DNA from 2 places in the Agrobacterium sp. NPDC058088 genome. Region 1 is predicted to be linked to the other one. Evidence: predicted binding sites of a transcription regulator. Region 1 holds the regulator's gene; the other holds the start of a gene.
What was found. The regulator LexA, encoded in region 1, represses DNA repair genes until DNA is damaged. The targets are predictions, from matches to a motif close to TGTTCNNNNTGTGTTCNG.
Positions count from the first base shown of each region.

Region 1 (5,816 bases):
GAATGATAGCCGAAATAGGAAAGAAAAGCGATGGTGATGGCTGGAACGATCAGCCGACCGAATCGTCTCTTTTTATGATGTCTGGTCCACATGCCGGAGAGATGCCTCAAAACGCGTAACTTGATTCTGAGACTAGAGTGGATTGTTTAACTATCCGTTGACCTTAACAGGCGATTGGCAAATGGGCATTAAAAAGCCCGCCGAGAGGCGGGCTTCAACAATGACGTCGTTCTGAAAGCTCTCCTCCTCCACCATGCTCGCGCGTGACCCGAGCATCTGCTAGGTATCGAATTGACGAGACGTTGGCAGATCCTCGGCACAGGGCCGAGGATGACGTAGAAATGTGCTGCTAGCCTGTAATACTGCTAGCTCTTAAGGCAGAAAAGCTCCCGGAAATCCTGGCGAATTAACCACGCAGGATTGAACGGCCGGCGTATGCAGCCTGCGGACCGAGCATTTCTTCGATGCGGATCAGCTGGTTGTACTTTGCAAGCCGGTCGGAACGAGCGAGCGAGCCGGTCTTGATCTGACCGCAGTTCGTCGCGACAGCGAGATCGGCAATGGTGGAATCTTCCGTCTCGCCCGAGCGGTGCGACATAACGGCGGTGTAGCCAGCCTTGTGCGCGGTTTCCACCGCATCCAGCGTCTCGGAGAGCGAACCGATCTGGTTGACCTTGACGAGGATGGAGTTTGCAACGCCCATCTTGATGCCATCGCGCAGACGTGCGGAGTTGGTGACGAAGAGATCGTCGCCGACCAGCTGGCACTTATTGCCGATGAGGTCGGTCAATGTCTTCCATCCGTCCCAGTCGTCTTCAGCCATACCGTCTTCGATGGAAATGATCGGATACTTTGCAACGAGGTCTGCGAGGTATTCAGCCATCGCACCCGATTCCAGCGTGCGGCCTTCGCCCTCGAGAACGTATTTGCCGTTCTTGAAGAATTCGGTCGATGCACAGTCGAGGCCGACATACATGTCTTCGCCCGGACGGTAACCGGCTTTCTCGATCGACTTCATGATGAAATCGAGCGCCGCCGGCGCGCTTTCGAGGCCAGGTGCGAAACCACCTTCGTCACCGACATTGGTGTTGTGGCCCTGCGCGGACAATTCTTTCTTCAGCGTGTGGAACACCTCCGATCCCATACGTACGGCTTCGCGGATGTTTTCCGCGCCAACCGGCAGGATCATGAATTCCTGGAAGTCGATCGGGTTGTCGGCATGCGCGCCGCCGTTGATGATGTTCATCATCGGAACCGGCAGCAGATGCGCGTTTGGGCCGCCGACATAACGGTAAAGCGGCAGACCGGAGGCTTCGGCAGCAGCCTTGGCGATGGCGAGCGAAACGCCGAGAATGGCGTTCGCGCCGATGCGCGACTTGTTCGGGGTGCCGTCCAGCGCGATCATCATCTGGTCGATCTGAATCTGGTTTTCAGCATCGAAGCCGCCGATGGCGTCGAAGATTTCCGTGTTGACGGCTTCAACAGCCTTTTCCACGCCCTTGCCGAGATAACGCTTGCCGCCGTCGCGCAGCTCAACCGCTTCATGCGCGCCGGTGGAGGCGCCCGACGGAACGGCTGCACGGCCCATGGAGCCGTCTTCGAGGTACACATCGACTTCAACGGTCGGGTTGCCGCGGCTGTCGAGGATTTCGCGCGCAATAATATCGGTAATGGCAGTCATGGTCTCTCCCTTGGGAATGGAACAGATATTTTCCGTCGCCTGTCTTAGACGATGGCGAAGAAATTACAATGACGGCGGACGGCAGAAACGGGGCACCCGCCATTTAAAATCGATTGGTACGGATCAACAGCCGTTCCCTTACGCCTTGGTAATGGCGTCAAAGGCCAGAAGCTTTTCGAGCAGTTCGGGCATGTCCTTCAGGTGCACCATGTTGGGGCCGTCGGAAGGCGCATTATCCGGGTCTTCATGGGTTTCAATAAAGAGACCGGCGACGCCGACAGCGACAGCGGCACGGGCCAAAGTCTCGACGAATTCACGCTGGCCGCCCGTGGAGCCGCCCTGCCCGCCCGGCTGCTGCACCGAATGGGTAGCGTCAAACACGACAGGCGCGCCGAGCGATGCCATGATCGGCAGAGAGCGCATATCGGAAACCAGCGTGTTGTAACCGAAGGATGCGCCGCGTTCGCACAGAAGCACGTTCGGGTTGCCGCTCTCATTCAGCTTGGCCAACACGTTCTTCATGTCCCAGGGCGCCAGGAACTGACCCTTTTTGACATTGATGACGCGACCGGTTTTTGCAGCTGCGACGAGAAGATCGGTCTGACGGCTGAGGAAGGCTGGAATTTGCAAGACATCCACCACCTCGGAAACGATGGCGCATTGTTCTTCGGTGTGAATGTCGGTCAAAACAGGAAAGCCGAACTCCTTCTTGAGATCGGCGAAAACCTGCATCGCACTCTCAAGGCCAATGCCGCGCTTGCCGGAAAGCGAGGTGCGGTTGGCCTTATCGAAGGAGGACTTATAAACAAGTCCGATTCCCAGCTTGTCGCAAAGCTCCTTCAGCACGCCAGCAATCATGAAGGCATGCTCGCGGCTTTCCATCTGGCACGGACCGGCGATCAGCGAAAAGCGCTCGGCATTGGAGAAGGAAACCTTGCTGGCGCCATCGCCGGCGGTGACTTTGAGATTGTTCGTAACGCTCATCATTTTTCCTCGAAGGCGAAGGCAACGCCCTGACCGGGTGCGGCGGGCACCACCAGACGGCCGCCCGCTTTTGCGCAGAACACGCCATTAGCAGCAAGCACCGCTTCTGTCACGGCAAGATCGTCGGCAGAAAAGACGACGCCCATGCCATGCAATCCGACGTCGCTCCCGGCAGAAAGTCCTAAGGCCAGTCCGCCCAAGTCAGCTTTTTGGGTTAGCCTCACGCGGGCATTGCCGGCAACAAAAACCATGTCTCCACCCGAAGACACCCTACCCTCACAGCCCAACACAGTTTCGATCAGGTGCACCGCCTTCGTGTCGCCACCTGAAAACAGGATAATTTCGCTAAGGCCTGAGACACTGTTGGCGTGACGCTCCAGCGCCGCGCGGTCTCCCGGCAGGGCGCGCAGCCGCTGGCAACTAAAGAGGAAGAAATCCGCCGCCGAACCGCTTGCCGCGAAGGCGAGACGGAAGGCCGCCTCGCTCTGCGATCCGTCTGGCATCCGCACGGGGCGTGAAAAATGGAATACATCGCCAGCCGACACGTCCGACGTCACAAACCTCTCATGGTCTGCAAGGGCATCCTCGGTTTTGGCCACGAGAGCCGAAAAGCCCTCCTGCCCGACTTTTTGCCTGAAGGCCCTGTCCCTGCCTGTGAACACATCGCCGCCGTCCGCAGATGCGTTATATTTAGCCGGATCAGCAATCGCGAGTGGCTCAAGATAGGTATCGTCTTTGAAAAAGACACAGGCATTTCGGGTTCCGAACGGATGCAAAGCTTCCGGTGCGACCGTAAATCCAAGGCTGACAAGGCGCTTTACGGCAATGCCGAGATCTTCCACTGGCAGAACGAGATGATCGATGCGATGTGATTTCATCATGGCCTGTTTTCCTGCGCTGGCACCCCGCCCAAGCATACCTGGACGATTTGGACGTCAGAAGAGCACAATCAGGCGCCATGAAGCAAATCATCAAAACAACAGATAGCAGGTTCACGAAATTTTAGGGGATTGCAGAACACATATGGAACATATAGTGTTCGTTCTGTATTTGTTTCGCGACTTCAACGACGATTCTCAAGGGTGTTTTCCTCATGCTCACGCGCAAACAGCAGGAATTGCTTCTCTTCATTCATGAAAGAATGAAAGAGTCCGGCGTGCCGCCCTCCTTCGATGAAATGAAGGACGCACTCGATCTTGCTTCGAAATCCGGTATTCACCGGCTGATTACCGCACTCGAAGAGCGCGGATTCATTCGCCGGCTACCCAACAGGGCGCGAGCGCTCGAAGTCATCAAGTTGCCTGAGGCTTACACGCCGGGCGCAAGGCCGCAGCGCGGCTTTTCGCCGAGCGTCATCGAGGGAAGTCTCGGAAAACCGAAGGAGCCGGAACCCGCCCCCGCCCCTAAGGCGCCCGCCAACGATTTCGCAGGTGCCGCCACCGTTCCCGTCATGGGCCGCATCGCTGCCGGTGTGCCGATTTCTGCCATCCAGAACAATACCCACGATGTGGCTGTGCCGGTGGATATGCTGGGGTCGGGCGAACATTACGCGCTTGAGGTCAAAGGCGATTCGATGATCGAGGCCGGGATTTTTGACGGCGACACCGTCATCATCCGCAACGGCAACACCGCCAATCCGGGCGATATTGTCGTGGCGCTGGTGGATGATGAAGAGGCCACGCTGAAGCGCTTTCGCCGCAAGGGTGCGTCCATTGCGCTGGAAGCGGCAAACCCGGCCTATGAGACCCGCATTTTCGGACCGGATCGGGTGAAAATTCAGGGCAAGCTGGTGGGATTGATCCGCCGTTACCATTGATGTGGTGACATCGCGCAGAGTCCCTGTCGCGATGGGGCCGTCATAAAAATGGTGCTCCCCTATGAAGTGTCGACTTCTGGGAAAGACTTGGTTTGCCGATGCAGGAACATGCGCGTCATCTGGCCGATGGCGCGTCATTTTTTGAGAATCAATCCTCGCTTTGTTTCCCTGACGCCGCAGGCATAGAGTTGGCTTAACGCGTAAACTCAATCGGCCTTCTGCTTCGCTCAGCATTGTCGCAAGTGCTTTCTGTCTCCAAGCGGTGAGATCGACAGAACTCTTTTCTGTCACCCTCGCTTCCCATTCATCAATGCGGCTTATGGGAGCCATGGATTATTTGCGATATTCCAGAGCGCCTTCGCAGGTGTAGAAATGCGCGTCCTATCGGGGAAAAACGCCATGTACGATCTTTATATTGCCAACAAGAACTATTCCTCATGGTCGTTGCGACCCTGGGTTTTGATGCGCACGCTTGGCATCGCCTTTGATGAAAAACTCATTCCCTTCGGCGAAGGTGTTTCCTTCTCCACATTTTCGCCGACCGGCAAGGTGCCATGCCTTGTCGACGAGGGAGTGACAGTTTGGGAATCACTGTCGATCGCCGAATATCTGGCCGAGAGGCATCAGGGCGTCTGGGCGAGCGACAAGCAGGCGCGGGCCTGGTCACGCTCGGCGGCGAGCGAAATGCATGCGGGATTTTTCTCACTGCGCAATCTCTACCCCATGTCGGTCGGTATCCGGGTAAGACCAAAAGCTGGCGATGCCGGGCTTGCGGCCGATATAAAGCGCATCGATGCGTTGTGGAGTGAAGGTCTCACCAGATTCGGCGGACCTTTTCTCGCCGGTCAGAAATTCACGGCGGTCGACGCCTTCTTCTGCCCGGTGGCGTTCCGTTTCCAGACCTATGGCGCCGATCTTTCGCCGGCAGCGAAAGCCTATTGCGACCGGCTGCTCGCCCTGCCCGCCATGCGCGAATGGTACGAGGCCGGACTGAAGGAAATCTGGCGCGACCTGCCACATGAAGAGGAAATTGGCGGCATTGGCGAAGTGACCGCGGATCTGCGCGCCAAGGTCTGAGTGAAGGCCTGACGAACCTTTCTGGCGGCACTCATTGCGATGCCGCCAGCAAGCGGGTAACGGCTTCAGGCACCTCGTGGTCAAAACGGCCGCTCTTCCAGTCATAGAAGCGATGTTCGCTCCACGGCCTGTCCGCACCGGCGGTTGCAGCGCGCATCTGTCCCACGACGCCCGCTTCATCGCTGCCGGCGAAATTTAGCTCAACCGAGCCGATGCGCCTTAATATGTCGCGGTTGAGCAGCAAGGCTCCCGAGCGGC
Region 1 is NZ_JBHVSU010000002.1:922,975-928,790, reverse strand. Features, by position in the region: gene ACFVTJ_RS09890 (septum formation initiator family protein) at 1-92, opposite strand, end outside; gene eno (phosphopyruvate hydratase) at 407-1,681, opposite strand; gene kdsA (3-deoxy-8-phosphooctulonate synthase) at 1,820-2,665, opposite strand; gene ACFVTJ_RS09875 (VOC family protein) at 2,665-3,546, opposite strand; gene lexA (transcriptional repressor LexA) at 3,759-4,481, shown strand; gene ACFVTJ_RS09865 (glutathione S-transferase family protein) at 4,881-5,558, shown strand; gene ACFVTJ_RS09860 (ComEC/Rec2 family competence protein) at 5,590-5,816, opposite strand, start outside.

Region 2 (5,816 bases), on a different contig from region 1:
GATATTGCCATTGCCGAACTTGATGTGGAACACGCGGTCGCCGACGAAGAATTTCGAGGGCGTGTCGGCCACGGATTTGGCCACCAGTTCGCCATCTATGGTGCGGGTGCGCGGGCCGCTTTCGCCATAGCCGATGCGTTCCACGGCGTGACCGGAGCGGGTGCCCCAGTTATCGCGGGTGGCGTCGCTGCGGTTCTGCTGCGCGCGTTTCCAGCCGGGGGTGGAGTAGGTGTTGGCGAAGGGATCTGCCTTATCGAAACGTGATTGTCCGTAGCCGCCACGCCCGCCATACCCGCCGTAATTGCTGTCGGACGCCGCCACATCGACATGAGCGGGCGGCAGTTCGTCGAGGAAACGCGAGGGCAGGGTGGATTGCCAAAGCCCATGAATGCGCCGGTTCGAGACAAACCAGATATGGCAGAGTTTCTTGGCACGGGTGATGCCGACATAGGCAAGACGACGTTCTTCCTCGAGACCGGAGCGGCCGCCTTCATCCAGCGCCCGCTGGTGCGGAAACAGGCCTTCTTCCCAGCCGGGCAGGAAGACGGTGTCGAATTCCAGACCCTTGGCGGAATGCAGCGTCATGATGGAGACGGCATCGAGGTTTTCGTTCTGCTCGGCATCCATGACAAGTGCAACATGCTCGAGGAAACCGCGCATGCTTTCAAAGGCTTCCATCGAGCGGATGAGTTCCTTCAGGTTCTCAAGGCGCCCTGGCGCTTCGGCCGTCTTGTCGGCCTGCCACATGGCGGTATAGCCGCTTTCGTCGAGAATCTGCTCGGCAAGCGTGGTGTGTTCGGTGTTTTCCAGCAGGCCCTGCCAGCGGCGAAAATCCTGCACCACATCAAAGAGTGCCTTGCGCGCCTTCGGCTTCAGCTCGTCAGTCTCGATGATGTCGGCCGCTGCCGCGAGCATCGGAATGTCACGCGCGCGCGCATAATCATGTAGATTGCGGATCGTCGTATCGCCAAGGCCGCGCTTCGGCGTATTGACGATCCGCTCGAAGGCGAGATCGTCAGCCGGCTGGCAGACGAGGCGGAAATAGGCCATGGCATCGCGGATTTCGAGGCGCTCATAAAAGCGCGGGCCGCCGATGACGCGGTAATTGAGGCCGAGCGTGACAAAACGGTCTTCGAATTCGCGCATCTGGAAGGAGGCGCGAACGAGGATCGCCATGTCATTCAGCAGGTGACCCTTGCGCTGAAGCTGCTCGATCTCTTCGCCGACCGCGCGGGCTTCCTCCTCGGAATCCCAGGCAGCATGCACCACGACCTTTTCGTCGTCAGGGCTGCTGCGCTCGGTGAACAGCGTCTTGCCCAGACGCCCCTCGTTATGTGCAATGAGATGGCCGGCGGCGCCGAGAATATGTTCGGTGGAACGGTAGTTGCGCTCCAGTTTGATGACCTTGGCGCCGGGGAAATCCTTGTCGAAGCGCAGGATGTTGTCCACTTCGGCGCCGCGCCAGCCATAGATCGATTGGTCATCGTCACCCACGCAGCAGACGTTCTGCGGCTCGCCCTTGGCGCGCTGGGCCAAGAGCCGCAGCCACATATATTGCGCCGTGTTGGTGTCCTGATATTCGTCCACCAGAATGTAACGGAACTTCTGGTGATACTCCTTGAGAATATCCGTATGGCGGCGGAAGATGCTGATCGGGTGCATCAGGAGATCGCCGAAGTCGCAGGCATTCAGCGTTTTCAGCCGGTTCTGATAGGCAGTGTAGAGTTCGCGGCCCTTGCCATTGGCGAAGGCGCGGCTATCGCCCTCCGGAATATCCGGCGGTGTCAGGCCCTTGTTCTTCCAGCCGTCGATCATGCCGGCGAACTGTTTTGCCGGCCAGCGCTTGTCATCGAGACCTTCGGCCTGGATGAGCTGCTTGATCAGCCGCACCACGTCATCCGTATCGAGAATGGTGAAATCCGATTTGAGACCAACGAGTTCGGCGTGACGACGCAACAGTTTGACGCCAATTGAGTGGAACGTGCCGAGCCAGGGCATGCCCTCGACCGCGCCGCCGACGAGAACGCCGATACGTTCCTTCATCTCGCGTGCGGCCTTGTTGGTGAAGGTCACGGCGAGGATCTGGCTGGGATAGGCGCGGCCGGTGGCGAGAATATGGGCGATGCGGGTCGTCAGAACGCGGGTCTTGCCGGTGCCGGCGCCGGCGAGGACGAGAACCGGTCCGTCCAGGGTTTCCACTGCGTCGCGCTGTTCCGGGTTGAGGCCGGAAAGATAATCGGGTGCGGCACGCGTTTGATCGCGCGCAGCCATGGCGCGGGCGGCGATGCCAAGCCCACCGCCGTTGTCCGAAGGGGCATTTTTCGTCGCCCTGCGCGGTGCCACGGGTTCTTCATCGAAGAACGGCATATCGTCAAAACTGTTGCTCATGCGGCCCAATGTAGTGATTCGGGATATAAAGGCTAGAACCGCGTTCTGCTTTTATTCCGGTATCGCCGCTCAAAACGCCTATTCCAAGGCATTATTTCGGGTTCATGTCCTCTGGTCGGCATCAAAAGCGGCATCAACGGGCACTTGCAGAGCCACGGCAAGCTGATTGGTCTTGGCGGCAAGCGCGATAATCCGCATCAGATCGGCATGCTGTTCATTCGTCATGCCCTTGGCTTTTGCGGCCGCCGTGTGGGAATGGGCGCAATAGGAGCAGCCATTGGTTACGGACACTGCGATATAAAGCATTTCCTTTACGAGTGGATCGAGCGCCGAAGGTGTCGCCATCACCGCCTTGACCTCAGCCCATGTCCTTTCCAGAAGATCAGGATCGAAGGCGAGATAAAGCCACATATTGTTGATGAAGTCCGATTTGCGGGTGGTGCGGATATCATCGAATACCGCTTTGACACGCGGATCGGCTTCGGGATTTCGTGTTTTCGTGATGGTGCTCATGGCTTCCTCCGGCTCATTTCCTGCCGGCAGATTATCGCCTTGAAGAATATTTGCGATAAAAATGGCTTTCTTCGTGCGTTCGACGAGAATCCATCACAAATTACAATTACGTAAGAAACGGATTTGTGCGTTGCCTCGTTCTAAGCGAGCGGGAATAGTGCTGGTGTCCCTAAGTTTGCGCTTCAGGGCTCATTTATGCTGATATTATCAACCGGAGAACTATATGCGGGTCTGGAAACAGGTGGGTGTCAGTCTGGCCGTGGTGGGGGCAGGTCTCTGTCTCTGGGGTTTTTATTCGCCTGACGCCCGCACTATGCTTGCCAGCGTCGGACTTGCAAAACCGGCGCCCGGCGCTGTTGAAGTCGCAGCAGCGGGCTCGTCGGGTGGCCAGAATGGCAATGGCGCGCGCCGCAATTCCAATGCCACGCTTGTCGTGACGGCCCCTGTGAAGCGCGGCGTTGTCAACGATCGTCTCAACGCCATCGGCAACGGTCAGGCTATTCAGTCGGTTGTGGTCATGCCGCAGGTATCCGGCACGCTTTCTGAAATCCGCACCTCGTCCGGCCAGCGCGTCGTGAAGGGCCAGGTATTGGCACGTCTGGATGACGATGAACAATTGATAGAGCGGGACAAGGCCCAGGTGGCGCTGCGCAGCGCTGTCGAAAAATCCAATTCCTACAAAAACCTCAAATCCGTTGCCCGCCTCGACGTGCTTGATGCGCAGATCGCAGAGGAGGCAGCAAAGCTTGCGCTCAGCACTGCGGAGCTCAATTTGAAGCGGCGCGATATCGTAGCGCCGATCAATGGCGTTGCCGGTATCGTTGCCGCCAATATCGGGGATAACGTTACGACACAGTCTACCATCGTCAGCATCGATGACCGGTCTGAGATCCTCGTCAACTTCTGGGCGCCGGAGCGTTTTGCAACGGCAATCAAGATCGGCATGCCCGTCGAAGCGACCTCCATTTCGCGGCCTGGCGAAACCTTCACCGGCGAGGTCGAGGCTGTCGACAACCGCGTGGATGAGGCGAGCCGTACCATTCGCATCCGCGCAAAATTTGGAAATGAAAAGGATGAGCTGAGGGCTGGCATGTCCTTCGGCGTTACAATGCGTTTTGCCGGCGAAACTTATGCATCCGTCGATCCGCTGGCCGTGCAATGGGATGCGGAAGGCTCCTATGTCTGGCGTGTCGTAGACAACAAGTCGAACAAGGTGCGGGTGCAGATCGTGCAGCGCAACCCGGACGCCGTGCTGGTGAAAGCCGAGCTGGCGGACGGCGAGTCTGTTGTCATTGAAGGATTGCAGCGCGTCAGGGAAGGCGGCGCTGTCCGCGTCGGTAATGCGCCGAAGGCCGAGGAGGTTGCCAGCCAATGACGCAGTCGCCCTCCGGTCAGGATTCCAAACTTGCCTTCACCGCGCTTTTCGTGCGCCGGCCGATTTTGGCGGCGGTTCTCAACACGCTGCTGGTCGTCGCCGGTCTTGCCGCGCTGGTTGGCGTCGAAGTGCGCGAATTGCCTGATGTCGACCGGCCGTCGATCAGTGTCAGAACCACCTATGAGGGGGCGGCGCCAGAAACGATTGACCAGGAAGTAACGCAGACCATCGAGGGTGCGGTGGCGCGTGTCAGCGGCATCAAGTCCATCGCTTCCAGCTCGCAATTCGGCACCAGCCGCGTAACGATGGAATTCGGCGACAATGTCGATATGGCCGTTGCCGCCAATGATGTGCGCGATGCCATCGGCCGCATCACCAATCAGTTGCCCGACGATGCCGACGAGCCGCAGATCATCAAGGCGGATTCCGACAGCCAGCCGATCATGCGTCTTGCCGTCACATCCTCCACGCTCAGCATGGAAGACCTGACCAAGCTGGTGGATGACGAGATCATCGACCGTCTGGCTGCCGTCGATGGTGTGGCGGACGTGGAGCTTTACGGCGATCAGGAAAAGGTCTTTCGCGTAGACCTCAATCAGGCGGCACTCGCCAGCCGTGGTTTGACGGTGACCGACGTTTCCAATGCACTGGCAAGTGCGGCGCTGGATGTGCCTGCGGGATCGCTGAAAAGCACGACGCAGGATATCGTCGTGCGCGCTACGGCGAGCCTGACGAAGCCCGAGGATTTCTCCAATCTTCTTATCAAGAACAATATCCGCCTGCGCGATGTGGCGACCGTCATGCTCGGAGCTGATGATGAATCCACCTCGTTGCGTTCCAATGGCGTGCAGGGTGTCGGTCTCGGTGTCATCCGTCAGGCGCAGTCCAACACGCTCAATATTTCAACGGGCGTGAAAGCCGCCGTTGATGCCATGCAGGCCAATCTGCCTGAGGGCACGCGTATCGTCGTCACCAGCGATGACGCCGTCTTCATTGAAGGCGCGCTGCACGAGGTTGAGCTGGCGCTCGGTCTGTCGGCGATTATCGTCGTAGTCGTGTTGTATCTCTTCCTTCGCGACTGGCGCGCCACCCTCATTCCGGCGATCACCATGCCGGTGGCGCTGATCGGCACCATTATCGCCATCTACATGGTCGGCTTCTCGGTCAATATTCTGACGCTGCTCGCCATCGTTCTGGCGACCGGTCTGGTGGTCGACGACGCCATCGTTGTGCTGGAAAATATTGTGCGCCGCCGCGCGGAGGGTATGGGGCCGCGGGCCGCCGCCGTTCTCGGCACGCAGGAAGTCTTCTTTGCCGTCATTGCAACGACGGCGACGCTTGCTGCCGTCTTCATTCCGCTTTCCTTCCTGCCCGGCCAGCTTGGCGGTCTGTTCCGCGAATTCGGTTTCGTGCTGGCCTTCGCCGTGGGCCTGTCTTCCATCGTGGCGCTGACGCTCTGCCCGATGCTCGCGTCCCGCATGTTGAAGGAGGGGCTGAAAGAGCCGACGGGTCCGCTTGCGTGGTTTGGCAATGTTTTTGC
Region 2 is NZ_JBHVSU010000001.1:528,416-534,231, forward strand. Features, by position in the region: gene ACFVTJ_RS02550 (ATP-dependent helicase) at 1-2,388, opposite strand, end outside; gene ACFVTJ_RS02555 (carboxymuconolactone decarboxylase family protein) at 2,491-2,901, opposite strand; gene ACFVTJ_RS02560 (efflux RND transporter periplasmic adaptor subunit) at 3,125-4,276, shown strand; gene ACFVTJ_RS02565 (efflux RND transporter permease subunit) at 4,273-5,816, shown strand, end outside.
Region 2: a site for LexA is predicted at 2,430-2,447, ahead of ACFVTJ_RS02550 (ATP-dependent helicase). Genes of this name have one in related genera too.